DNA from 2 places in the Priestia sp. TSO9 genome. Region 2 is predicted to be linked to the other one. Evidence: a T-box and tRNA genes for the amino acid it is inferred to sense, from the RefSeq annotation. Region 2 holds a T-box; the other holds one or more tRNA genes.

Region 1 (12,098 bases), on a different contig from region 2:
CTTTGCAGAGAGTTTGAATATCATTCCACATTATCCTTTAATAGAATGTATACCTCTTTTGATTAACTTATTTGAAACAATCATTCAGCTTATTTTCAGCTACCATTCATAAGAAATTCATCTACATTGCTTATTATAAAAAAGGAAAAAGACGCTAATCAGGTACTTTATACGCATAATGAATGTCTGTGTCAGAGTAAGCCAGATATGAATGCAACCATTCATATCCGCTTTTTGTATGAAAGAACCTCTAACAACATCCTGTCCATACGTCTTACAACATACTATAATTCTCCATATTAACTAAAAATTCAGGTTATATAGGAGGTTATAAATGAACAGCCATCCACAGCCACAGTTAAAAAAAGAGTTAAAGATCCGGCACATCACCATGATTTCTCTTGGAGGAATTATCGGTGCTGGATTATTTATCGGAAGCGGATCACTTATTAACACCGCTGGACCAGGATCTATTTTTTCGTACGCATTTGCTGGCTTGCTCGTTATTTTAGTCATGCGAATGCTTGGCGAAATGTCTACTGCAAATCCTTCCAGCGGTTCTTTTTCCACTTATGCAAAAGAAGCATTAGGCCCTTGGGCCGGCTACACGATTGGCTGGCTTTACTGGTTTTTTTGGGTTATCGTTATTGCTGTTGAAGCCATTGCAGGTGCAAATATTATTCAATACTGGTTCCCGTCTTTGCCGTCTTGGGGAGTAAGCTTGGCTCTTACTTTTTTATTAACGATGACCAATCTGTACTCTGTTAAATCTTTCGGAGAATTTGAATATTGGTTTTCCCTCATTAAAGTCGTCAGTATCGTTCTTTTTTTACTTTTAGGTATAGCTATTATTTGTGGATTCATTCCAGGAATTGATTCTCCCGGCACTTCCAACCTTTTACACAAAGGCGGATTTTTACCGAATGGAATTAGCTCTGTATTTTTAGGCATTGCCCTTGTCATGTTCTCCTTTATGGGAACAGAAATTGTCGCAACCGCAGCAGGTGAATCGTCTCAGCCTGAAAAAGCCATTACCATCGCGACCAATACCGTTATTTATCGCATCTTATTTTTCTATTTAGGATCTATCTTTATTTTAGTGACGGTTCTTCCATGGAATTCATCAAGCCTAATGAAAAGCCCATTTGTATCTATTCTTGAATTAGTGAATATACCGGCCGCAGCTCAAATTATGAACTTTATCATTTTAACAGCCGTTCTTTCCTGTCTGAATTCTGGCCTGTATACAAGTTCTCGCATGCTGTTTTCCATGTCTCAAAACGGCGATGCGCCAAAAAGCTTTTCAAAATTAAACAAAAAAGGCGTGCCGGTTAGTGCGATATTAGCATGTACAGTTATCTCGTATGTTAGCGTTATCTTTAACTACATTTCACCGGACAAAATCTTTTTGTTTTTAGTGAATGCATCAGGCGGCGTAGCGCTTCTTGTGTATCTTGTTATTGCATTTTCACAGATTAAAATGAGAAAAAAATATGAAAAAGAAAATCCTGAAGCATTAAAAATTAAAATGTGGTTATTTCCTTACTTAACTTACGCTACCATCCTTGCCATCACTAGTATTTTTATTGCCATGGCATTTATTGATTCATTACGTTCGCAGTTCTTTTTAACTCTTTTAATTGCTGTACTCGTCGTAGGTTCTTTTTTCTTTCAGCGTACCAAAATGACGAGTGGCTTAGCAGCAAAAGAAAATACATCAAAATAAAAAAGGTTGAGACATAACTAAATGAATCCAACCTAAAGATGAACAAATGAGATACATGAGCTTGACTGCTTATTACACCGCAGTTGATTTTCGTGCAAGGCTTCGCTTTCCGCGGGCGGCCGCTGAGCCCGCAGGAGTCTTCGCCTTGCCCTCCAATCACCTGCTAGAAGGAACGAAACAGATGAAACTATATTCACCATCAAAAAAACGAACCACGAATCAAACATATTGATTAATGGTTCGTTTTTCACTTGGATTAAAATGCTTTTGTAGCAGCCTCTTTTTATTTAACGAGATAAATCTCCTACAATTTTTGTTCCGTGTAATTCAGCTGCTTTTGTTTCTTTCATAACCCGCTCTGCGTTGCCTTCATGAATTCCTCCGCCGGGCAAAATAATAATACGGTCGTCAGCATATGTGATCAATTCTCGGATCATATGCAGATTTTGCAAAGCAGACCCTTTCCCTCCTTTGGTCAAAATACGGTCTGCTCCCAATTCAATAAGTATATCAATGGCTTTGTATTTATCTTTAATCTCATCAAATGCCATATGAAATGTAATGCTTAAAGGACGAGCTTCTGCTATTAACTCTTTAGTGCGTCCGTAATCGATTTCAGCTTCTTCTGTTAAAATGCCGAATACTACTCCGTTTACTCCAAGGTCTTTACATGCTTTAACGTCTTTTTTCATAATTTGAAATTCTGCTTCGGAATATATAAAATCACCGCTTCTTGGGCGAATAATTACGTTGATATCTGTATCAAGATGTTCGCTTGCATATTCAATGGTGCCGTAACTTGGCGTAGTGCCTCCTTGACTGAGATTGTCACACAATTCAATGCGGTCTGCTCCTAGCTTTTCTGCTTTTTTTGCCTGCTCATACCCTTCTACACAGGCTTCTTTTATGTACTTCATACTTTTAACTCCTTTATTGACTCTATAAATAAAGCCCATCTTTAAAAAGATGGACTTCCTTTTGCTATTTAATCGCTTTATGAACTTTTAATTTCTTTCCTTTAATCGTTTTGTTTTTCATTGCTTGTAACACTTTTGGACCTTTTCCATTCAAAATCTCTACATAAGAGACATTTTCTTGGATCGTAATAATTCCAATATCGTCTGCGGTTACTCCGTCTAATTTCGCAATTGTTCCCACAAAATCAACCGCTCTAATTTTCTTTTTCTTTCCTCCGTTAAAATACAGCTTCATAATGTCTTTATTTAATGACTCGCTTTTGTCCTTTTTAACTTCTGGACGCTCATTGATTTTTTCAGTAAAAGCGGATGCTGCCTGCTGTACTTCTTCTTTAGAAGGAGGAGTAGATGTTGGAATTGAAAAACCGATATATTCTTCAATTTCCGATAGCATTCTCTCTTCATAAGGCGTTACAAATGTGATAGCCTTCCCTTTTTTACCGGCGCGTCCCGTTCTTCCTGTACGGTGAACGTAGCTTTCTTTTTCTAACGGAAGATCGTAGTTAATAACGTGTGTGATATTATCAATATCAATGCCTCTCGCAGCTACATCTGTCGCCACTAAATAGCGGAATTTACCTTTTTTGAAATCATTCATAACCTCAAAACGGTCTTCTTGTACCATTGCCCCGTGAATTTTATCACAAGGATACCCAAGATCATCTAAATCATCTAACAGCGTATTTACCTGCTCTTGTGTGCGGCAAAAAATGATGCAGCTGTCTGGGTTTTCTACTGTGGTTACGTCTTTCAGCAGTTCAAATTTACGTTCGTTTTCTACTGATATAACAGAATGGTCAATCGTACTTGTCGTTAATCCATTTGCTTTGATTTCAACATCAACTGGCTTTTTCATATACTTGCGAGAAAGCTCTTCAATATCTTCAGGAAGGGTAGCGGAGAAAAGCATCGTTACACGCTCACTAGGAAGATGTTGAATAATTGCTTCTACTTGGTCAATAAAACCCATATTTAGCATTTCATCTGCTTCATCAATAACCAAATAACGAATTTTCTCTAATGCAAGCGTTTCTTTTTCTATATGATCAAGCACTCGTCCAGGCGTACCTACAACAATATGTGTTTTTTGCTTTAATTCTACTTTTTGCTTGGCAAACGGTGATTTCCCATAGACAGCTGCTGCTTTAATTCGCTTAAAACGGCCGATATTTGTAATATCTTCTTTTACCTGCGCAGCCAGCTCTCGTGTAGGTGTTAACACTAAGGCCTGGGGCTTATTTTCTTCCCAGTTAACTAATTCACACAGTGGAATGCCAAAGGAAGCCGTTTTTCCACTTCCTGTTTGAGACTTCACGACCATATCTCTTTCTTCTAGTGCAATAGGGAGCACCTTGCTTTGTACTTCCGTGGGATGATTGTATTGCAGGCTAGAAAGCGCCTTAGCTACCTTGTCACTAAGACCATATTGACTAAAACTTCTTTGATTCATTTTGTACCCTCATTTATTTTAAATTAGTGATTATCTTTATCATGACCTGATGCACTATGTTTCATTATACTTTAATTCTTCTATACGCGCTCAAGATTTAATGTAGCATTGATTTGTCAAACAAAAGAGAAAAGCCGCTCTCTTATTAATAAGAAAACGGCTTTGGTATGAGCGATGAGGGATTCGAACCCCCGACCCCATCCCTGTCAAGGATGTATTCTCCCACTGAACTAATCGCTCGTGATATGTATTGACTATATTATAGAAAGAGTTATCCAATTTTGTCAACTATTTTTCCGCAGTTCCCAAGTTGGAAGGATCGTCTTTACTTTTGATAAAATAAAAACATGCCCTAAAGGAGCGTGACGGGATGAAAGTACCAACTTTAAAAATTGACAGCCGTGTACTTCAAGGATTCGCTTCCAAAGAGACAATCGAAAAAGCGCTGTTACATGAACGTTCTGCTAAAGATAGAGAGAAATGATTTACTAAGAGGTGCATTTGATGAATATTAATTATTATTTTAGTCGGTTTTTAGCTAAGAAACCGGATAGCTCAACGTACGAAAGCTTAGCTGCTTTACAGAACAAACACATGCTTCATGTTCCTTTTGAGAACTTAGATGTTCTGTCTCAAACCCCTATTGTAATTGATTTAGAACGAATTTTTCAAAAAGTAATTGTAAATTTACGTGGAGGATTTTGCTACGAATTAAACGGTCTATTTGGCTGGCTGTTAAAAGAAAGCGGATATGAAGTCTCTTACGCTTCAGCTACCGTCAAAAAACCCGATGGCACGTGGACCATTGAAGGAAGTCACGCTACAAACCTTGTGACGATTGAAAATCAGTCTTACATCGTAGACGTTGGATTTGGAGATTCTGTGCGCAAACCAATGCCTTTAAATGGCGAAGTAGTAAGAGATGTAAGCGGCTCTTATCGTATGACAAACGTTGCTGAGCATATGTATGATTTGCAGCGATGGGAAGATAGTGTATGGAAAACACTCTACCGTGTGTCTACTATTCCTAAAAAACTGACTGACTTTACTCCGATGTGTGAGTTCAATCAAACGTCAGCTGATTCTCCGTTTGTACACAAACGTCTTGTTACGATCGCAACCCCTACAGGGCGCATTACCCTCTCTGGTGAAACGCTAACTGTAACAGATGGCGGGAAAAAGACGAAAAGGAACGTTTCAGAAGAAGAAATACCTGATATTTTACAAAATCATTTTTATATTATTAAAGGATTTTATTAATATGTCCTTACACAAAAAAACCGGCCTCTTATGGGGCCGGTTTTTTTATAGGGGTAATCATCCTGTTTTCTACAGGAGACTTTAAAATAATTGAGGTATTCACATTTCCATAAGGAATCAGTTCATCCACGAGCATTCTAAGTCCATCCATTCCAGACACGGCTGCTTTGATAAAGTAAGAAACCGGCCCCGTTACGCGATGACATTCAAGCACGTCTTCATTTTGCTCAATAAAGTCTTCAAATTCCTCTGGTTTTCTTTTTAATTCGCTTACTTGAATAAATAGCTGTGTATCTCTTCCTAAAGCTTTCGGAGACACCGTAGCGCTGAAACGCTGGATCACCCCTCGTTCCTGAAGACGCTGCAGCCTTTCTGATACACTTGGACGGCTAAAAGCCAGCTTTTTTGATAAATCACTAATCGTCATACGTCCGTCCCTTTGCAAAATAGACAATAGTTGTGCATCGATTTGATCCATCCAAACCTTTCCTTTCAAAATGAATATAATAAATAAAATCTTTATTCAAGTTGATAACAGAACAAGTATTATTTCCTTCATTTATACATGTGTTTTCTTTATTTAATATCCTATCATTAAAGTAGATAATTGAAAATGAAAATTCAGAAAAGACAAACAAAGGGGTTTATTTATGCGAAAAGTTTTATGGATTATTCTTGGATGTACGATTGCAAGTATTGGTGTTCTTATCTTGCGGCACTCTCACGTAGTGACGGGGGGAACAGCTGGTCTGTCTCTTAGCTTGTCATATGCCTTTCCCTTATCGTTTGCGGTGATCTTTTTTCTCATTAATATTCCTTTTTATCTCTTTTCCTTCTTTCAAATAGGATGGAAATTTACCGCCACAACTATAGGATCAGTGTCTTTACTATCGCTTCTCACTTCACTCGATCACTTGCTTCCTTCTTTTACACTTCCTAGCCTGATGGGTGCTGTTACGGGCGGACTAATTGCCGGCCTTGGCTTATCCATTTTATTTATGAACGGAGCTTCTCTCGGCGGTGCTAATATTCTAGCGTTATTCGCGCAGCGAAAATTCGGTTGGGATCCTGGAAAAGTGAATTTTTCATTTGATTTCCTTGTCGTGCTGTCGAGCATGTATTCAATTGGACTTTCAAAAGGAATTTTCTCGATTATGTCCATTGCGATTACAGGTTTTGTTATCAGCTACTTCAAACAAAAGATTGCTTTACACAATCGACCAACATCCACTTCTGCCACACAGCCTTTAGATAATGCGCTTTCTAAATAAAAACCACGATTTAGCTACGGCTAAATCGTGGTTTTTATTTACATTTTTTCTACTTTTATAAAATCAAATTGGGCTTCATACCCTTCTCCTTGAGGACTACAGGCATAAATACCAACTTGAACAGGTTCTTTGGTTGAGTTCAATAAGTGAGCGAGTCGGAGCTGAGTCCAAGAATCTCCATCACTTGAATAACAAACGGTGTAATCATCGTTTTTACGCTGAATTTTAAAATAAAGCGCTGATTTGTTTTGAGTAAAATTTTGACTGGACCAATCTGAGAAGCCCTGGTTGGTTACGACTGCTCCTAATTGGTTAGGACCATCGGGATTGTATTCAACTGACGTTTTGATCCACGTATCTTTTGATACACGAATCATGAGACCTGCTTGATCGTAGCGATTAACTGGATATGTATGCACCTTTGTCATGATTTCAAAGTCGCCTTCTACTTCACGGTAAAGAAAGTGTCCATTGTCCGCTTCAAAGCCATAATGAGTACGCTGCCAAAAATCCGTTTTAGCGTCTGTTTTAATCACTAATCGATTCGTTTCTGTGTCAATTTGAAATTGAGCTGGTGGACAATACCAAGAAACGTCTGAATCTAATTTTCCTTCTGAAAAGTTTGTGAAAAATACTAGTTGATTACTCACTCTCTGTCATTCCCTTCTTAGAAGCTATTATTCTTCTATTTCTATTTTGCCATAATTTAACGAATAAATAAAATATTTTGATTATTTTTCTTGTAAATTCTTTTCTTTCATAAAAAAATAAGACTCTTTTACATAGAGTAAAAGAGTCTTATTTTTAAATTAATGCATTTAGAATAAGTGCTCCCGCAAAAGCAATAAAGGATAGAAGCGTTTCCAGAACGGTCCATGTTTTGAACGTTTCTTTCACTGTTAATCCTAAATACTCCTTCACCATCCAGAAGCCAGCATCATTAACGTGAGAGAACATTAGTGAACCCGCACCCGTAACGATAACAAGCAGTTCTAAGTTAACACCGGACATGTGCTCAATGATTGGTGAGACAATACCAGCCGCTGTTGTTAATGCAACTGTTGCTGAACCTGTAGCAATACGGATTAATCCAGCAATTAAAAATGCAAGTACAAGTGGTGATAGAGATAGATGTTCAGACATTTGACCAATCGTTGTGCCTACTCCGCTATCGATTAATACTTGTTTGAAGCCACCCCCTGCACCAATAATTAAGACAATAGATCCTACAGGAAGCAAACATTCTTCCGTTAGTTTTTTAATCACATCTTTTGTCATACCTTGACGTTTTCCAAGCAGATAAAACGCTGCAAAACAAGCAATTAAAAGTGCAATTAATGGACTTCCTATTAATTCTACAAACTTCACTACGCCGCTTGGCAATCCGTTAATAACAGGTGCTATAGCTGCTAAGATCATTAATAGAACGGGCAGTAAAATGACAAAAAATGAAACGCCTGTACCAGGAAGATCTTTTGATGTTGTCGTAATACGAATTAGATCAGGTTCTCCTTCTGGAATCACTCGTTTGTGAACCCATTTTGCAAAAACTGGTCCAGCGATAACTGCAGCTGGAATTGAAATGATTAATGCGTATAAAAGCACTTTTCCCGTATTTGCTCCGTAAATACTAATAGCTGCCATCGCTCCTGGATGAGGAGGAACGAGACCGTGAACAATTGATAATCCTGCAATAACCGGCAGAGCAATCAATAATATATTTTGTTTTGTTGTTTTATGAATGGAAATAACTAAAGGCAGTAGAATTAAAATTCCTACTTCGAAGAAAACAGGAATACCAATAATGAAACCTGCTACTAGCATCGCCCATGGCAGTCTTTTCACACCGAATATTCTTACGAAATAATCCGCTACCTGCATGCCGGCACCTGAATCGGCCATCAGCTTACCTAAAATCGTTCCCAGCGCTAAAATTCCTACTAAGTGGCCTAAAACACCGCCCACTCCCGTTTCGTAAGCGCCAACAATTTTATCCATTGATAACCCAGAAGCAATTGCCAAAAACAAACTCGCAACCGTTAAACTAATAAACGCATGCCATTTAAAAACTGAAACACCTACAATAACAATAACAATTGCGGCAACTGTAATAGCTAATAAGTATGCATCCATCTTGCTTTCCACCTTCCCTTTAAGTAAACGCTTTCTCTATGTAGCAAAAAAGCTCTACACCCTGTGAATTTTTTAAAAAATAAGTTCCAATTATCGAAATCGTTTACATTAATTAATTTAGAAAACGATTTCATTTTTTTATTACTTAAATTATATGAAAAAAAAATTCTTAAATCAATAAAAAAACTCAAAAAAATTTTATCAATTTTCTTCCATACAGTTTTAACACATAAAAAAATCCAATCATGTTAATGATTGGATTTACCTTATTTATTTGGTGATGGTTGGATCAGCTGTTTGACTGTCGATAATCGGTTTTTCGCTTATTTTTAACGTTATTTCTTCATATTCCCCCGGCGCTAATACACTTTTATCTTCTCTCATGAGATACGTGTAAACAATGATAGAAATGAATAGACCAAATGTCCAGGCATTATCCCATAAAAAGCGCAGTCCAGGAATCAGTAAGCCTAAAACGGGTATGGCCACGCCAATTACTAATGCATAAATACCGTTTTTATTAAAACCTGTTGAGTAACTGTAACGACCGTTTACCTCATATAGATCCTTTAATGCCATCTGTCTCCTTCTTACAAGCCAGTAGTCAGCAATGGCGATGCCGTCTATAGGGCCAAGCAGCGCTCCGTATGTTCCAAGCCAGCCGAAAATATAGTTCCCGAAATTAGACATGATGTACCATGGCTGAAGTAAAATAGCAAAAATACCGGTCACTAGCGCCCCCATCGCAAACGTGATTTTCTTTGGATTCAGATTCTCAATTGCACGGGCTGGCGCGACAATATTTGCTCCCACATTAATCGTTAAAGAAGAAAGCACGATAACGATTGTTCCTAAGAAAATGATAAATGGAGGGAATTTAGCTACTAACGCCACTGGATCCCAAATAGCTTCTCCAAATATAACGATTGTTGCTGAGGTAACAGCAATTCCAATAAATGAAAAAATACTCATCGTCAACGGCAAGGAAAAAGTTTGCGCAACCATTTGAGATTTCTGACTTCTAGCATATCGACAAAAATCAGGAATGTTCAAAGCGAGCGTCGCCCAAAAGGCAATGACTCCGGTTAAAGCAGGGAAAAATATGGCTAGAAATTCTCTGGTTGATGTAAATTTAGAAGGCGCAGATAAAATGGGGCCCCACCCTCCCGAGTTGGTATAAGCCCATATAAAAAGAATAATAGCTGAAATACCAATAACCGGAGCAGCAATCGCTCCTAATACTTTAATCGCTTGCGGTCCTTTATATGCTACTCCTACATTTAAAAGCCAAAAAAGAGCAAATACAATGGCTGTATGACCAGCTAAACCATTCCAAGACGAAAACGAAGCGCTTAAAAGTGTATCAATTGCTTCCGTTCCAATCCATGTATTAATTCCAAACCACCCAGCAGCCACAATGGCCCTAGCCAGTGCTGGGATATGTGCTCCTTTATCTCCAAACCACAGGCGGGCAAATACTGGATAAGGAATGCCAAACTTGGTTCCAGCGTGAGAATTAAGCAAAATAGGAATAAGAACAATAACATTTCCTAAAAAGATTGTACCAATTGCTTGCCACCAGTTCATTCCAAGCGTCATCATTCCGCTCGCCATTGTGTAAGCCGGAATACACAGACACATCCCAATCCAAAGCGTGGCAAAGTTAACTCCTTTCCAAGAATGCTCTTTCATCGTAGTCGGACGTAAATCCTCATTCCAAAGGTCACTGCCGCTCAGCTGATTGTGCGTCTCATCTGTGAGCGTCACAATTCCATCTTGCTCAATTTGTGTTTTCATCCATAAAACCCCTTTTCATAAAATAAGTTCATTCCAAAAAACAAATTTTGTTTGAATTTTCTGAAATATAAAGGCGTTTGTGACGATTCCTTCTAGTATGTGATAAATACTAACGTTATCCCTTATTATATTTAATGCGAAACGGGGATACACTGGACAAATTGTAACATTATTTGAGGTAACTTTTATATATTGTGTAGTGTCAACTCTTTTGATTGTTAGATAACCTAACACACAAAAAATCATCGCTTGAAAGCTTCAAGCGATGATTTTGGATATTAATGTACGTATTTTTTTTGAAAAGCCGTAATGCTTTCGTACTCTTCTTTAAATAAGCGAGCCAAACGAATATAGATAGTCGTTAACTCTTTATATACTTCACTGTTTTCTTTGATTGGATAATGATGATTAGTCGCTCCAACCATATCAGAAACAACGTTTAATGAGTCAACTTCGCCAAGGCTATATAAGCCAAGGATAACTGCTCCTAGACATGAACTTTCAAAACTCTCCGGCACGGATACTTCTTGGTTAAAAATATCTGCCATCATTTGACGCCAAAGTGCGGAACGTGCAAATCCGCCTGTTGCCTGAATCTTTGTAGGCTCTCCAATTAACTCTTCAAGTGCCAATAACACCGTATACAAGTTAAAAATAACGCCCTCTAATACAGCACGAATCATATGTTCTTTTTTATGATGCAAACCTAGGCCAAAGAATGAACCTTTCGCATTTGCATCCCAAAGCGGCGCACGCTCTCCTGAAAGGTAAGGGTGAAACAATAAGCCGTCCGCTCCTGGTTTCACTAAAGCTGCAATATCCGTTAATACTTCATACGGATCTTTTCCAAGGCGTTTAGCTGTTTCTACTTCGGACGCTCCAAACTGATCGCGAGCCCATCTAAAAATCATACCTCCGTTATTTACAGGGCCGCCAATTACCCAGTGGTCTTCTGTCAACGCATAACAGAAAATACGACCTTTCGGATCGACTACTGGCTTGTCAGTCACTGCTCGAATAGCTCCGCTTGTCCCGATTGTCACAGCAACAACGCCTGGTTCAATTGCATTTACGCCTAAATTTGATAATACACCGTCACTTGCGCCTACAATAAAAGGCGTATCTGGAAGTAAATGCATGTCAACTGCAAGCGCTGGGTTTAACCCTTTTAACTGATGCAGTGTTGAAACAGGAGTGGATAACTGATCGGTTGTAACACCTGCTACTTTAAGTGCTTCTTCATCCCACGCAAGATTTTTCAGATTAAACAAACCCGTTGCTGATGCAATCGAATAGTCGATAACATATTCGTTAAACAACTTAAAGAATACATATTCTTTAATCGAAATGAACTTATGTGTTCCTTTCACTAATTCAGGCTGTTCATTAGAAAGCCATGTTAGCTTAGAAAGCGGCGACATAGGATGAATAGGCGTACCCGTACGCAAATAAATCTCATGACCATTGTATTCATTTTTAATTTT
Region 2 (12,098 bases):
CGGCTTAAACTTTCGAACAGCCCCTGTTGAAATAAGAGAAAAGCTGAGTTTTAATGAGCAAGAACTAGCATCTGCCATGAAAACGTTAAGCGGCCAAAAAAGTATTTTGGAAAACATCATTGTTTCAACATGCAATCGTACGGAAATTTATGCTGTTGTTGATCAATTACACACGGGCCGTTATTATGTAAAAGCATTTTTAGCTGAATGGTTCGGAATAGATAAAGAAGAGTTTTCGCCTTATTTAACCATCTATGAAAATGATGGAGCCATCGAACATTTATACCGAGTAGCATGTGGATTAGATTCAATGGTGATTGGTGAAACACAAATTCTTGGACAAGTGCGTTCAAGCTTTTTGCTTGCTCAAGAAGAAGAAACAATTGGAACGGTTTTTAATCAGCTGTTTAAACAAGCTGTGACATTAGCCAAAAAAGCTCATCATGAAACAGAAATTGGTGCGAATGCAGTTTCTGTCAGCTATGCAGCCGTAGAGCTTGCTAAAAAGATTTTTGGAGACTTATCATCCAAACATGTGTTGATTCTTGGTGCGGGAAAAATGGGTCAGCTTGCCGTACAGAATTTATATGGCAGCGGAGCTAAAAAAGTAACGGTAGTGAATCGAACATTTGAAAAGGCACAAGAGCTAGCAAACCGTTTTGCTGGAGAAGCGAAACCATTTGCTGATCTTCAACATGCTTTAAGCGAAGCAGATATCTTAATTAGTTCAACAGGAGCTAATGACTATGTAGTAACGAAACAAATGATGAGTGAAGCCGAGCGTACGCGTAAAGGTCGTCCATTGTTTATGGTAGACATCGCCGTTCCGCGTGACTTAGATCCAGAACTAGATGAGCTAGAGACGGTCTTTTTATACGATATCGACGATTTAAACGGGATTGTAGAATCCAATTTGCAAGAGCGTCAAAAAGCTGCGGATGAAATTGAAATTATGCTTGAAGCTGAAATTGTTGCTTTCAAGTCTTGGCTTGGTACATTAGGCGTTGTGCCTGTTATTTCTGCACTTCGTCAAAAAGCACTTGCCATTCAAGCTGAAACGATGAAAAGCATTGATCGTAAGCTTCCAGATTTATCTGAGCGTGAGCGCAAAGTTTTAAATAAACATACAAAAAGTATAATTAATCAACTTCTTCGCGATCCAATTTTACACGCGAAAGAATTGGCTGGAGAGAAACATGCTGAAGATTCTTTAGAGCTGTTCATGAAGATTTTTAATATTGAACAGGAAGTTGCTTTGCAAAAAGAAAAAGAAGAGCAGCTTCGTACATCGATTACGTCTCATTCAGTAGCTTATCAGTCTTAAGTGAGGATGGAATAATGGTTGATATGGAATTAACCAGAATCTATGAATTGATTGTGATTTTATACGCCGCGAGCGTTTTATTATATTTTATTGATTTTGTACAAAATAACCGGAAGGCAAACTCGATAGCCTTCTGGTTACTTTCTATTGTGTGGGTTTTGCAAACAGCCTTTTTAATTTTACGAATGTTTGAGACGGGAAGGTTTCCTATTCTTACCGTTTCTGAAGGGCTGTATTTTTACGCGTGGGTGTTAATTACTCTTTCACTTGTGATTAATCGCCTGTTTCGCGTTGATTTTATGGTGTTTTTTACAAATGTGATTGGTTTCTTAATTATGGCTATTCATACGTTTGCTCCACTTGAAACATACACTGCTGTCCAGTCGGAGCGCCTTGTGTCAGAATTATTAATCATTCATATTACTATGGCTATTTTATCTTACGGCGCTTTTTCAGTCTCTTTTGTTTTTTCCGCTCTGTATCTTGTTCAGTATAATTTATTGAAAAAGAAGAAATGGGGCAAGCGCTTGCTAAGAATTGAAGATTTAACAAAGCTAGATTACATGTCCTATGTATTAATTTTAATTGGTGTACCGCTGTTATTGCTTTCGTTAATCTTAGGAATCATATGGGCTTATATTAAATACGTAGATTTTCATTGGTACGATACAAAAGTGTTAGGTTCATTTTTAATGTTTGTTGCATACAGCGCTTACTTGTATGCTAGACTGCGTAGAGGTATTCAAGGAAAGGCAATCGCAATGTGGAATATTGGATTGTTCTTAGTCTTACTTATTAATTTCTTTTTATTTGGCAGTTTATCGAATTTTCACTTTTGGGGTTCGTAATTAGGAGGACAACATGCGAAAAATTATTGTCGGCTCTCGTCGAAGTAAACTTGCGTTAACACAGACCAAGTGGGTCATTGAACAGTTAAAAAAACAAGGTCTTCCTTTTGAATTTGAAATTAAAGAAATGGTTACAAAAGGGGACCAAATCTTAAATGTAACGCTGTCCAAAGTAGGCGGTAAAGGTCTTTTTGTGAAAGAAATTGAACAAGCCATGTTAGATGAAGAAATTGATATGGCCGTTCATAGTATGAAAGATATGCCAGCTGTTTTGCCAGAAGGATTAACGATTGGATGTATTCCTTTACGAGAAGATCATCGTGATGCGCTTATTTCAAAAAATGGTGAACGATTTGAGGAGCTGCCAAGCGGTGCTGTGATTGGAACAAGCAGCTTGCGTCGAGGGGCACAGCTTCTATCTATGCGTTCAGATATCGAAATTAAATGGATTCGAGGAAATATCGACACACGCCTAGAGAAATTAAAAAATGAAGATTACGATGCAATTATCTTGGCAGCTGCAGGGTTATCTCGTATGGGCTGGTCGAGAGATACGGTCACTCAGTACCTAGAGCCGGAAATAAGCGTTCCCGCTGTAGGACAAGGAGCTTTAGCTATCGAATGCCGAGAAAATGACCATGAATTATTATCGCTGCTTCAAGCTCTAAATCATGATGAAACCGCTCGTGCTGTGAGAGCTGAACGCGTATTTTTAAAAGAGATGGAAGGCGGATGCCAAGTGCCGATTGCGGGTTATGGGCGTATATTGGACGGCGGAAACATTGAGTTAACGTCGCTAGTCGCGTCTCCTGATGGCAAAACGATTTACAAAGAGCAAATTACGGGAAAAGACCCCGTTGCTATCGGTTCAGAAGCTGCTGAGCGCTTAACATCTCAAGGAGCTAAGCTTTTAATTGACCGTGTAAAAGAGGAGCTGGACAAATAATGAGTCATGAGGCTCCTCTTTTTTTAAAAAAAGTTTTGATTACAAGAGAAGCGAAGCAGGCTCATTCATTTGCAGCACAGATTAAAAAGCTTGGAGGCATACCTTTAAGCTTACCAGTCCTCACGTTCGCACGTTCTAACAATGAAAAAGAAGTGGAAGATGTCCTGCTGTCGATTGACTGTTTTGATTGGGTTGTTTTTACAAGTCAAAACGGCATTTCTTTTTTCTTTGAATGGCTAAAAGAGTTAAATATCAGTGCGAGTGCCTTAAAAAGATTAAAAGTGGCTGCGGTTGGAGAAAAAACCGCAAAATTGCTAGAAAAACATGATGTTAATGTGCAACTTGTTCCAAAAGAATACGTTGCGGAATCACTTCTTGAGTCGTTAAAAGCAAATGTGTCACGTCACGAGCGAGTTCTCCTTGTACGAGGACAATTAGCCCGCTCTGTTTTAAAAGATGGGTTAAAAGAGTGTGAGGTAACGGATTTAGTTGTATATCAGACCATTCGAAATCAAGACTCTGAACGCTTGATTAAGCAACATGTAGAAACAGGAATTGATGCCATTACTTTTACAAGTTCTTCTACAGTTAGATTTTTTGTCGAGTCAGTTAAAGATATTCCGAATTGGCTTGAGCTTATAAATAGAACCAAAGTTGTTTGCATCGGCCCTATTACGAGTCAGACAGCGAGCGAATATGGAATTAAGCATCTTGTTCCTAACACATACACAATAAATGGTATGATAGACATGTTGGTTAGTTGTTTTGAATAATAAAGGAGGATTTTAACATGAAAGATTTACAATTTACACGTCATCGTCGTCTTCGTAATTCTGTAAATATGCGTGCGCTTGTACGTGAAACACATTTACATTCTGAAGACTTTATATATCCTATTTTTATTGTAGAAGGTGAACAAAAAAGAAATGCTGTAAAATCAATGCCAGGTGTGGATCAAATTTCTTTAGACTACTTGAATGATGAAATCCAAGAGTTAGTTGATTTAGGAATCAAGTCAGCTATGGTATTTGGTGTTCCCGCTGAAAAAGATGCGGTCGGATCACAGGCATACCATGACCACGGAATTGTTCAAAAAGGTATTCGTCAAATTAAAGAAAATTTTCCAGACTTTGTTGTTATCGCAGATACATGCTTATGTCAATACACAGATCATGGCCACTGTGGTGTAATTGAAGACGGAAAAATCCTAAACGATCCTAGCCTTGACTTATTAGCGCGTACAGCGGTTAGTCAAGCTAAAGCAGGAGCGGATATTATTGCGCCTTCAAACATGATGGACGGTTTTGTGGCAGCTATTCGCCACGGTCTAGACGAAGCTGGATTTGAAGATGTGCCTGTGATGTCTTATGCTGTTAAATATGCGTCTGCTTTTTACGGACCATTCCGCGATGCAGCGCATTCTTCTCCTCAATTTGGAGACCGTAAAACATATCAAATGGACCCAGCCAATCGCTTAGAAGCACTTCGAGAAGCAGAATCTGATGTAGAAGAAGGAGCAGATTTCTTAATTGTAAAACCAGCTCTATCTTATTTAGATATTATGCGCGATGTGAAAAATACGTTTAATTTACCGGTAGTGGCTTATAATGTGAGCGGTGAATATTCGATGATTAAAGCGGCAGCTCAAAACGGCTGGGTAAATGAAAAAGAGATTGTTCTTGAAAAATTAATTAGCATGAAGCGTGCAGGAGCGGATTTAATTGTAACGTATCATGCTAAAGACGCAGCACGCTGGTTATCTGACAAGTAATTAAGGAGGCTTACACATGAGAAGTTATGAAAAGTCAAAAGCAGCTTTTTTAGAAGCGCAGCAATTAATGCCGGGTGGAGTAAACAGTCCTGTTCGTGCATTTAAATCAGTAGATATGGATCCTATTTTTATGGAACGAGGAAAAGGCGCTACGATTTACGATATTGACGGCAACAAATATATTGACTACGTCTTATCATGGGGACCTTTAATTCACGGACATTCCAACGATCAAGTAGTTGAAGCAGTAAAAAAAGTAACGGAATCTGGTACAAGCTTTGGTGCACCAACATTAATTGAAAATGAGCTTGCTAAGGTTGTGATTAAGCGCGTTCCTTCAATCGAAATCGTCCGTATGGTGAGTTCAGGTACGGAAGCAACGATGAGCGCACTGCGTTTAGCACGTGGCTATACGGGCCGCAACAAAATTTTAAAATTTGAAGGCTGTTACCATGGACACGGTGACTCTCTTCTAATTAAAGCTGGCTCAGGCGTTGCAACGTTAGGTCTACCAGATAGTCCGGGAGTGCCTGAAGGAATCGCTAAAAACACGATTACAGTGCCGTACAATGATCTAGAAAGCGTACAATATGCTTTTAAAGAATTCGGAGATGACATTGCCGGAGTAATCGTTGAACCGGTAGCAGGAAATATGGGTGTGGTACCGCCTCAGCCAGGTTTCTTACAAGGGCTTCGTGATATCACATCAGAATATGGCTCACTGCTCATCTTTGATGAAGTAATGACAGGGTTCCGCGTAGCGTACAACTGTGCACAGGGATACTACAACATTACGCCTGACTTAACTTGCTTAGGAAAGGTAATCGGTGGCGGTTTACCAGTAGGTGCTTATGGCGGTAAAGCTGAAATTATGGAGCGAGTTGCACCAAGCGGCCCGATTTATCAAGCAGGTACATTATCAGGTAATCCGCTTGCGATGACAGCTGGATACGAGACGTTAACGCAGCTGACACCTCAATCCTACGATGAGTTCATTCGTAAAGCAGATCGCTTAGAAGAAGGATTGATGGCAGCAGCTGAAAAATATGATGTGCCGTTTACGGTAAACCGAGCTGGTTCAATGATCGGTTTCTTCTTTACAAACGAACAGGTAATAAATTACGAAACAGCGAAAACATCGAATTTAGATTATTTTGCAGCTTACTATCGTGAAATGGCTAATGAAGGCGTGTTTTTACCTCCTTCTCAATTCGAAGGAATGTTTTTATCAACTTCTCATACAGATGCAGACATTGAACATACAATTGCAGCAGCTGAAAAAGCTTTTTCAAAGTTGCGTGGATAAACAGCTAAATAAGATTGTCTTTTATATCAAAGCTTACGGAGTATTCCGTAAGCTTTTTTAGTTTTAAAGACATATTTTAATTTATTTGTTCATACATCTTTAATGACCGCGCTATTACCTGGCGGGTGTTGGAAGGGGGAGAACAATTTGTCGCAGGATAATTTATCATGTCTGCGTTTTTCCGTAGAAGAATCAGTATGGTTTCAAAAAGGACAGGAAGTCTCACAACTTTTGTCTATCTCCTTAGAGCCTCAAGTATCTATTCAAGAATATGACCAATACGTGTCTATTCGAGGAGCATTACAATTAACAGGTGAATACGAAACGTACGAGGGAGAGCACTCGTTACGCGAATATACAAATGAGAATCAAGTGCAATCTATCTCTGTCCGTGAAGACGGAACGGCTGAATTATCACATCAATTTCCTGTTGATATTACCATTCCTAAAAATCGTATTCAAAGTATTGAAGACGTATATGTATCTATTGATTTATTTGATTATGAATTGCCAGGCACAAATCAGCTGCAGCTAATGGCTGACTTGTCCATCACAGGATTGTACGGAGAACAGCATGAAGAACGAGAAGAAGAGGAAGAGGAAGAGTTTTCGGAGGAACAGCACATCGTCTCCTATGAAGAAGTGGACGATGCTGAAGAGGTATATACTGAAAACGTTGCTCAAGAAGAACAAGAAGAACAAGAAGAACAAGAGTTTGACGTAAGCTATCGTGAAGCTCCCGCACTTTTAGAGGCAGAGGCTATTGAAGAAGATCATTCAGAAGAGCCCCCTAGTTATTTTTCATCTGTATTTAAAAAAGAATCTCGTGCTGAGCAGGTCGTGGAATATGAAGAGGAAGCATATGAACCATTTGAAGTCGAAGTGAAAAAAGAAGCCCAAATCGAGGAAGAAAGAGAAGACAACGTGATTGAACTGTTTCAGCTTCGTCAAGAGCAAGAAAGCTTCGAAGAATCGCAAGCTAGTGAATTGAATACGTATGCTGACGTTCAACAAGAGGCTGAGCAAGAAGAAGTTGAACAAGAAAAGGAAAAGATTATTGTTGAATTTCGGAAAGAAGAAAATGAAAGCGGCCGAAATGAAAACGCCCTTTATTTAACAAAGCTCTTTTCGCGGGAAGAAGAAGCTTTTTCAACGTGGAAGCTTTGTATTGTTCAAGACGGAGATTCGCTTGATACGATAGCAAACCGCTATAATACGAATGTACAAAACATTTTACGAGTAAATAATTTAGAAGATGAATATGAGCTGGAAGAAGGAAGCATCTTAAATATTCCCGTTCGTTAAAGTCGGAAAGAAAACAGTTTTGACGCATATAATGTCTTAACTGTTTTCTTTATTTTTTACGAGGAAGGAGAATATAGATGCAGCGGACAGTAGCAGACTATAAAGTATTGTTAAAAGAATATGACTTAGATGTTGACTTTATCGAAGACTACGGAAAAGTAAAAAAAGTCTATACGAAAACCGGCGTGTTTGCGTTTAAAGAAATGGCGAATCATCAAGAACGAAATCAAAACTTCATTCAAAAGCTGCAGAACGTGTATCAAAAAGGATGGATGGGATTTGTCCCTATTTATCAAACGAAGCGTTCTCAGCCCATTGTTTCAGATGAAAGCGGCTCGTATTACTTAATGCCGTGGCTCCCAAATAATCCGGCCGAAGAGCGTGATATTCGATATCATAAATTATTTCAAGAGCTTGCTAAGCTTCACGGCGCTTCGGCGCAGGAAGTAGAAGTGAAAAAAGAAGATATAGAAAATCATTATACATCGATGAAAGAAACGTGGGAAAAACGTCAGGAAGAGCTGAAGCAGTATGTAGTAGAATGTGAGAAGAAAGTTTATATGTCCCCGTTTGAATTGCATTACTGTACGTTTTATTATGAAATGACAAGAGCGCTTGAATTTGGTTTTGGAAAGCTCGATCAGTGGAACGATGAAATGGAAGAAAAGGAAAAGATCCGGCTGGTTACTTCTCATGGAAAGCTATCGGCTAAACATTTTATCTATGACGAGCGGGGAAATGGTTTTTTTATTAATTTTGAACATGCAAAAGATGCTTCACCTATTTATGATTTAGTCTCATTTTATTTCCGGACTCTTCGCACATACCCAGTAACGACTTATGACAGCTATGAGTGGTTTAGTACGTATGAAAAACATTTTGCTCTCAGAGAAGAGGAACGGCTGCTTTTACACAGTTATTTGGCGTTTCCAGAGCCCCTGTATCAGTGTATCGTTCAATATAGGCAGCATAAAGAAAGTAAAACAGAGCTTGAACATATGCAGTCATTTATTCGAGCATACTGGCTGACGAAAAACATTGAACAGCTCAATATTAAAATATTTGAAGTAGATCAGCAAAAAAAAATGGCAGCGGAAGCAGCTGCACAAGCCCAAGCGAACGAATAGCGCTTGGGTTTTTAAATCCAGTCGGAATATAAAGCAACCGCTAGTATGGCAAGCAGTGCCAACAACAGTACATCAAAGGTTGTAGGAAAAAATAGTGTACGTATACCTTGAAAAATTGTTAAAGGAACAATAAACTGTCCACAAGCTGCTCCTGCTGTTTTGAGCCACCGCTGCAGTTGATACGAATTTACATTTATTCGTTTCTTCATTTGTACATGCCCCTTTCAATCCACGTGCCCAGGTTAAAGTAAGTATATGAAAAAAGAAAGAAATGGTGCCATTTTTTTTAGTGGGCTCTTCATTTTATTTCCAAAATTAGCGAGCGAATGAAAAAATAAAGAGCAGAACAAAAAAATTATGAATATAATCATAAAAAAATGGAGAAGATTATTGACGATTCAACATTTTTTCATATAGTATAATTAAGAGAAATTCATACATAAATACAGTGAATAGGAAGAGTACGGGATGTTCGTCTTTCAGAGAGAGAAATCAGTTGCTGTGAGATTTCTTAAGAATGTGCACTCGGAATGTCGCCTATGAGTAGCTTTTTTGAACAGCTGCATAGTTCAGTAGAAAAAGCCGGTTAATCAACCGTTATGAAATGAAGTGTATAGGCTTATCAAACGGGATACGTCTATAAAAAAAGGTGGTACCGCGAAATCAACTCCTTTCGTCCTTTTATTAGGAAAGGAGTTTTTTTATGTTTATAAAAGCTTTACACAGTTTCTAAAGACTGAAACTTTATATTATGGAGGTATACATTATGTCTGAAAAAGAAGTGACTCTTCCAACGAAGTATGATCCAAAAGCCGTTGAAGAAAATCGTTATCAGTATTGGTTAGACGGGAAGTTTTTTGAAGCAACAAATGACCCTGAAAAAGAGCCATATACAATTGTAATTCCACCCCCAAACGTAACGGGTAAGCTGCATTTAGGCCACGCTTGGGATACAACGTTACAAGACATCTTAACGCGTATGAAGCGCATGCAAGGCTATGACGTTTTATGGCTTCCTGGCATGGACCATGCGGGGATTGCAACGCAGGCAAAAGTAGAAGAAAAGCTTCGCAGCGAAGGGAAAAGCCGCTACGATCTAGGTCGCGAAAATTTTGTAGCCGAAACGTGGAAATGGAAAGAAGAATATGCAAGCTTTATTCGCCAGCAGTGGTCGAAGCTAGGACTTGGCTTAGACTATTCACGCGAGCGCTTCACGCTTGATGAAGGCCTTTCTAAAGCAGTGCGCGAAGTATTCGTAACGCTTTACAAAAAAGGGTTAATCTATCGCGGAGAATATATTATTAACTGGGATCCAGCTACGAAAACAGCTCTTTCAGACATCGAGGTTATTTACAAAGATGTACAAGGTGCGTTTTATCATATGCGCTATCCGTTGGCAGATGGTTCTGGACATATTGAAATCGCAACAACTCGTCCTGAAACAATGCTAGGAGATACGGCTGTAGCTGTTCACCCTGAAGATGATCGCTATAAGCACTTAATCGGCAAAAAGGTTGTCCTTCCGATTGTAGGTCGTGAAATTCCAATCGTAGGCGATGATTATGTAGATATGGAATTCGGTTCTGGTGCGGTGAAAATTACGCCTGCTCATGACCCGAACGATTTTGAAATTGGAAACCGCCATAATTTAGAGCGTATTTTAGTGATGAATCAAGACGGTACGATGAATGACAAAGCAGGTAAATATGAAGGAATGGATCGTTTTGCTTGCCGTAAGCAAATTGTTAAAGACCTTCAAGAAGACGGTGTATTGTTCAACATTGAAGACCACATGCATTCAGTAGGTCACAGTGAACGAAGCGGCGCCGTTGTTGAACCTTATTTATCAACTCAGTGGTTTGTAAAAATGCAGCCTTTAGCAGATAAAGCAGTAGATCTTCAAAAACAAGAAGAAAAAGTAAACTTTGTGCCTGATCGTTTTGAAAAGACATACTTACACTGGATGGAAAATATTCGCGACTGGTGTATTTCGCGTCAGCTTTGGTGGGGACACCGCATTCCAGCTTGGTATCATAAAGAAACTGGAGAAGTATACGTAGATCATGAGGCTCCAGCAGATATCGAAAACTGGGAACAAGATTCAGATGTATTAGACACATGGTTCAGTTCAGCGCTATGGCCATTCTCAACAATGGGCTGGCCTGATGTGGATGCAGCTGATTTCAAACGCTACTACCCAACAAACGTGCTTGTAACGGGCTACGATATTATTTTCTTCTGGGTATCTCGCATGATTTTCCAAGGTCTTGAATTTACGGGTAAACGTCCGTTTGACGATGTACTCATTCACGGTCTTGTACGAGATGCTGAAGGTCGTAAAATGAGTAAATCACTTGGTAACGGTGTAGATCCAATGGAAGTAATCGAGAAATACGGTGCAGATTCTCTTCGCTACTTCTTATCTACAGGAAGCTCACCAGGACAAGATTTACGCTTCAGCTTTGAAAAAGTCGAAGCGACGTGGAACTTTGCAAATAAAATTTGGAATGCTTCTCGTTTTGCATTAATGAATATGGACGGCATCACATTTGAAGAGCTTGATTTATCAGGCGAAAAGTCTGTTGCTGATAAATGGATTTTAACGCGCTTAAATGAAACGATTGAGCACGTAACAAAATTAGCTGACAAATATGAATTCGGTGAAGTTGGACGTATTCTCTATAACTTTATTTGGGATGATTTCTGCGATTGGTACATTGAAATGGCTAAACTTCCTCTTTACGGAGAAGATGAAGCAGCTAAAAAGACAACTCGCTCAATTTTAGCTTATGTACTTGATAACACAATGCGACTTTTACATCCATTCATGCCGTTTATTACCGAAGAAATTTGGCAAAGCTTGCCGCATGAAGGCGAATCAATTACAGTAGCTAAATGGCCGGAAGTACGCCCTGAGCTTTCTGATAAAGAAGCAGCTAACGATATGCGTTTACTTGTAGATATTATCCGTGCTGTTCGTAACATTCGTGCTGAAGTGAACACGCCGATGAGCAAACAAGTAAAATTATTTATCAAAGCTAAAGATGAAAATATTCAAAGCCAGCTCGAAAAGAACCGTGCGTATGTAGAACGTTTCTGTAATCCAAGTGAGCTTGTGATTTCAACAGATGTTTCATTAGATGAAAAAGCAATGACTGCTGTTGTAACAGGCGCAGAATTAATTTTACCTCTTGAAGGTTTAATTAATATCGAAGAGGAAATCGCGCGTTTAGAAAAAGAATACGACAAGTTAAACAAAGAAGTAGAACGTGTACAAAAGAAATTAAACAACCAAGGCTTTATTGCAAAAGCGCCTGCTAAAGTAGTAGAAGAAGAGCGTGCAAAAGAGCAGGATTATGTTGAAAAACGCGAAGCTGTTCAGTCTCGTATTGCTGAATTACGCGGATAATCAACGGGTTAATGAACCAACAGAAAAAGCGTGGCTTGTATAGCGACGCTTTTTCTCTACAT

Evidence for each region. The T-box of region 2 lies ahead of LJC66_RS23740 (valine--tRNA ligase). A T-box ahead of a tRNA ligase gene usually reads a tRNA of that ligase, here a tRNA-Val.
Region 1: it encodes a tRNA-Val, which carries the amino acid that the T-box ahead of LJC66_RS23740 (valine--tRNA ligase) is inferred to sense. The anticodon was not compared.

The regions. Positions count from the first base shown of each region.
Region 1 is NZ_JAJEKD010000009.1:133,580-145,677, reverse strand. Features, by position in the region: gene LJC66_RS03590 (amino acid permease) at 335-1,726, shown strand; gene LJC66_RS03585 (copper homeostasis protein CutC) at 2,014-2,643, opposite strand; gene LJC66_RS03580 (DEAD/DEAH box helicase) at 2,708-4,153, opposite strand; tRNA gene LJC66_RS03575 (tRNA-Val) at 4,322-4,393, opposite strand; gene LJC66_RS03570 (arylamine N-acetyltransferase family protein) at 4,658-5,413, shown strand; gene LJC66_RS03565 (Lrp/AsnC family transcriptional regulator) at 5,442-5,891, opposite strand; gene LJC66_RS03560 (YitT family protein) at 6,064-6,684, shown strand; gene LJC66_RS03555 (DUF1349 domain-containing protein) at 6,723-7,334, opposite strand; gene LJC66_RS03550 (GntT/GntP/DsdX family permease) at 7,489-8,817, opposite strand; gene LJC66_RS03545 (NCS1 family nucleobase:cation symporter-1) at 9,088-10,614, opposite strand; gene gntK (gluconokinase) at 10,893-12,098, opposite strand, start outside.
Region 2 is NZ_JAJEKD010000015.1:1,644,423-1,656,520, reverse strand. Features, by position in the region: gene hemA (glutamyl-tRNA reductase) at 1-1,324, shown strand, start outside; gene LJC66_RS23780 (cytochrome C assembly family protein) at 1,339-2,172, shown strand; gene hemC (hydroxymethylbilane synthase) at 2,186-3,118, shown strand; gene LJC66_RS23770 (uroporphyrinogen-III synthase) at 3,118-3,891, shown strand; gene hemB (porphobilinogen synthase) at 3,909-4,889, shown strand; gene hemL (glutamate-1-semialdehyde 2,1-aminomutase) at 4,906-6,195, shown strand; gene spoVID (stage VI sporulation protein D) at 6,343-7,500, shown strand; gene ysxE (spore coat protein YsxE) at 7,578-8,627, shown strand; gene LJC66_RS23745 (hypothetical protein) at 8,639-8,836, opposite strand; T-box leader at 9,067-9,311, shown strand; gene LJC66_RS23740 (valine--tRNA ligase) at 9,394-12,036, shown strand.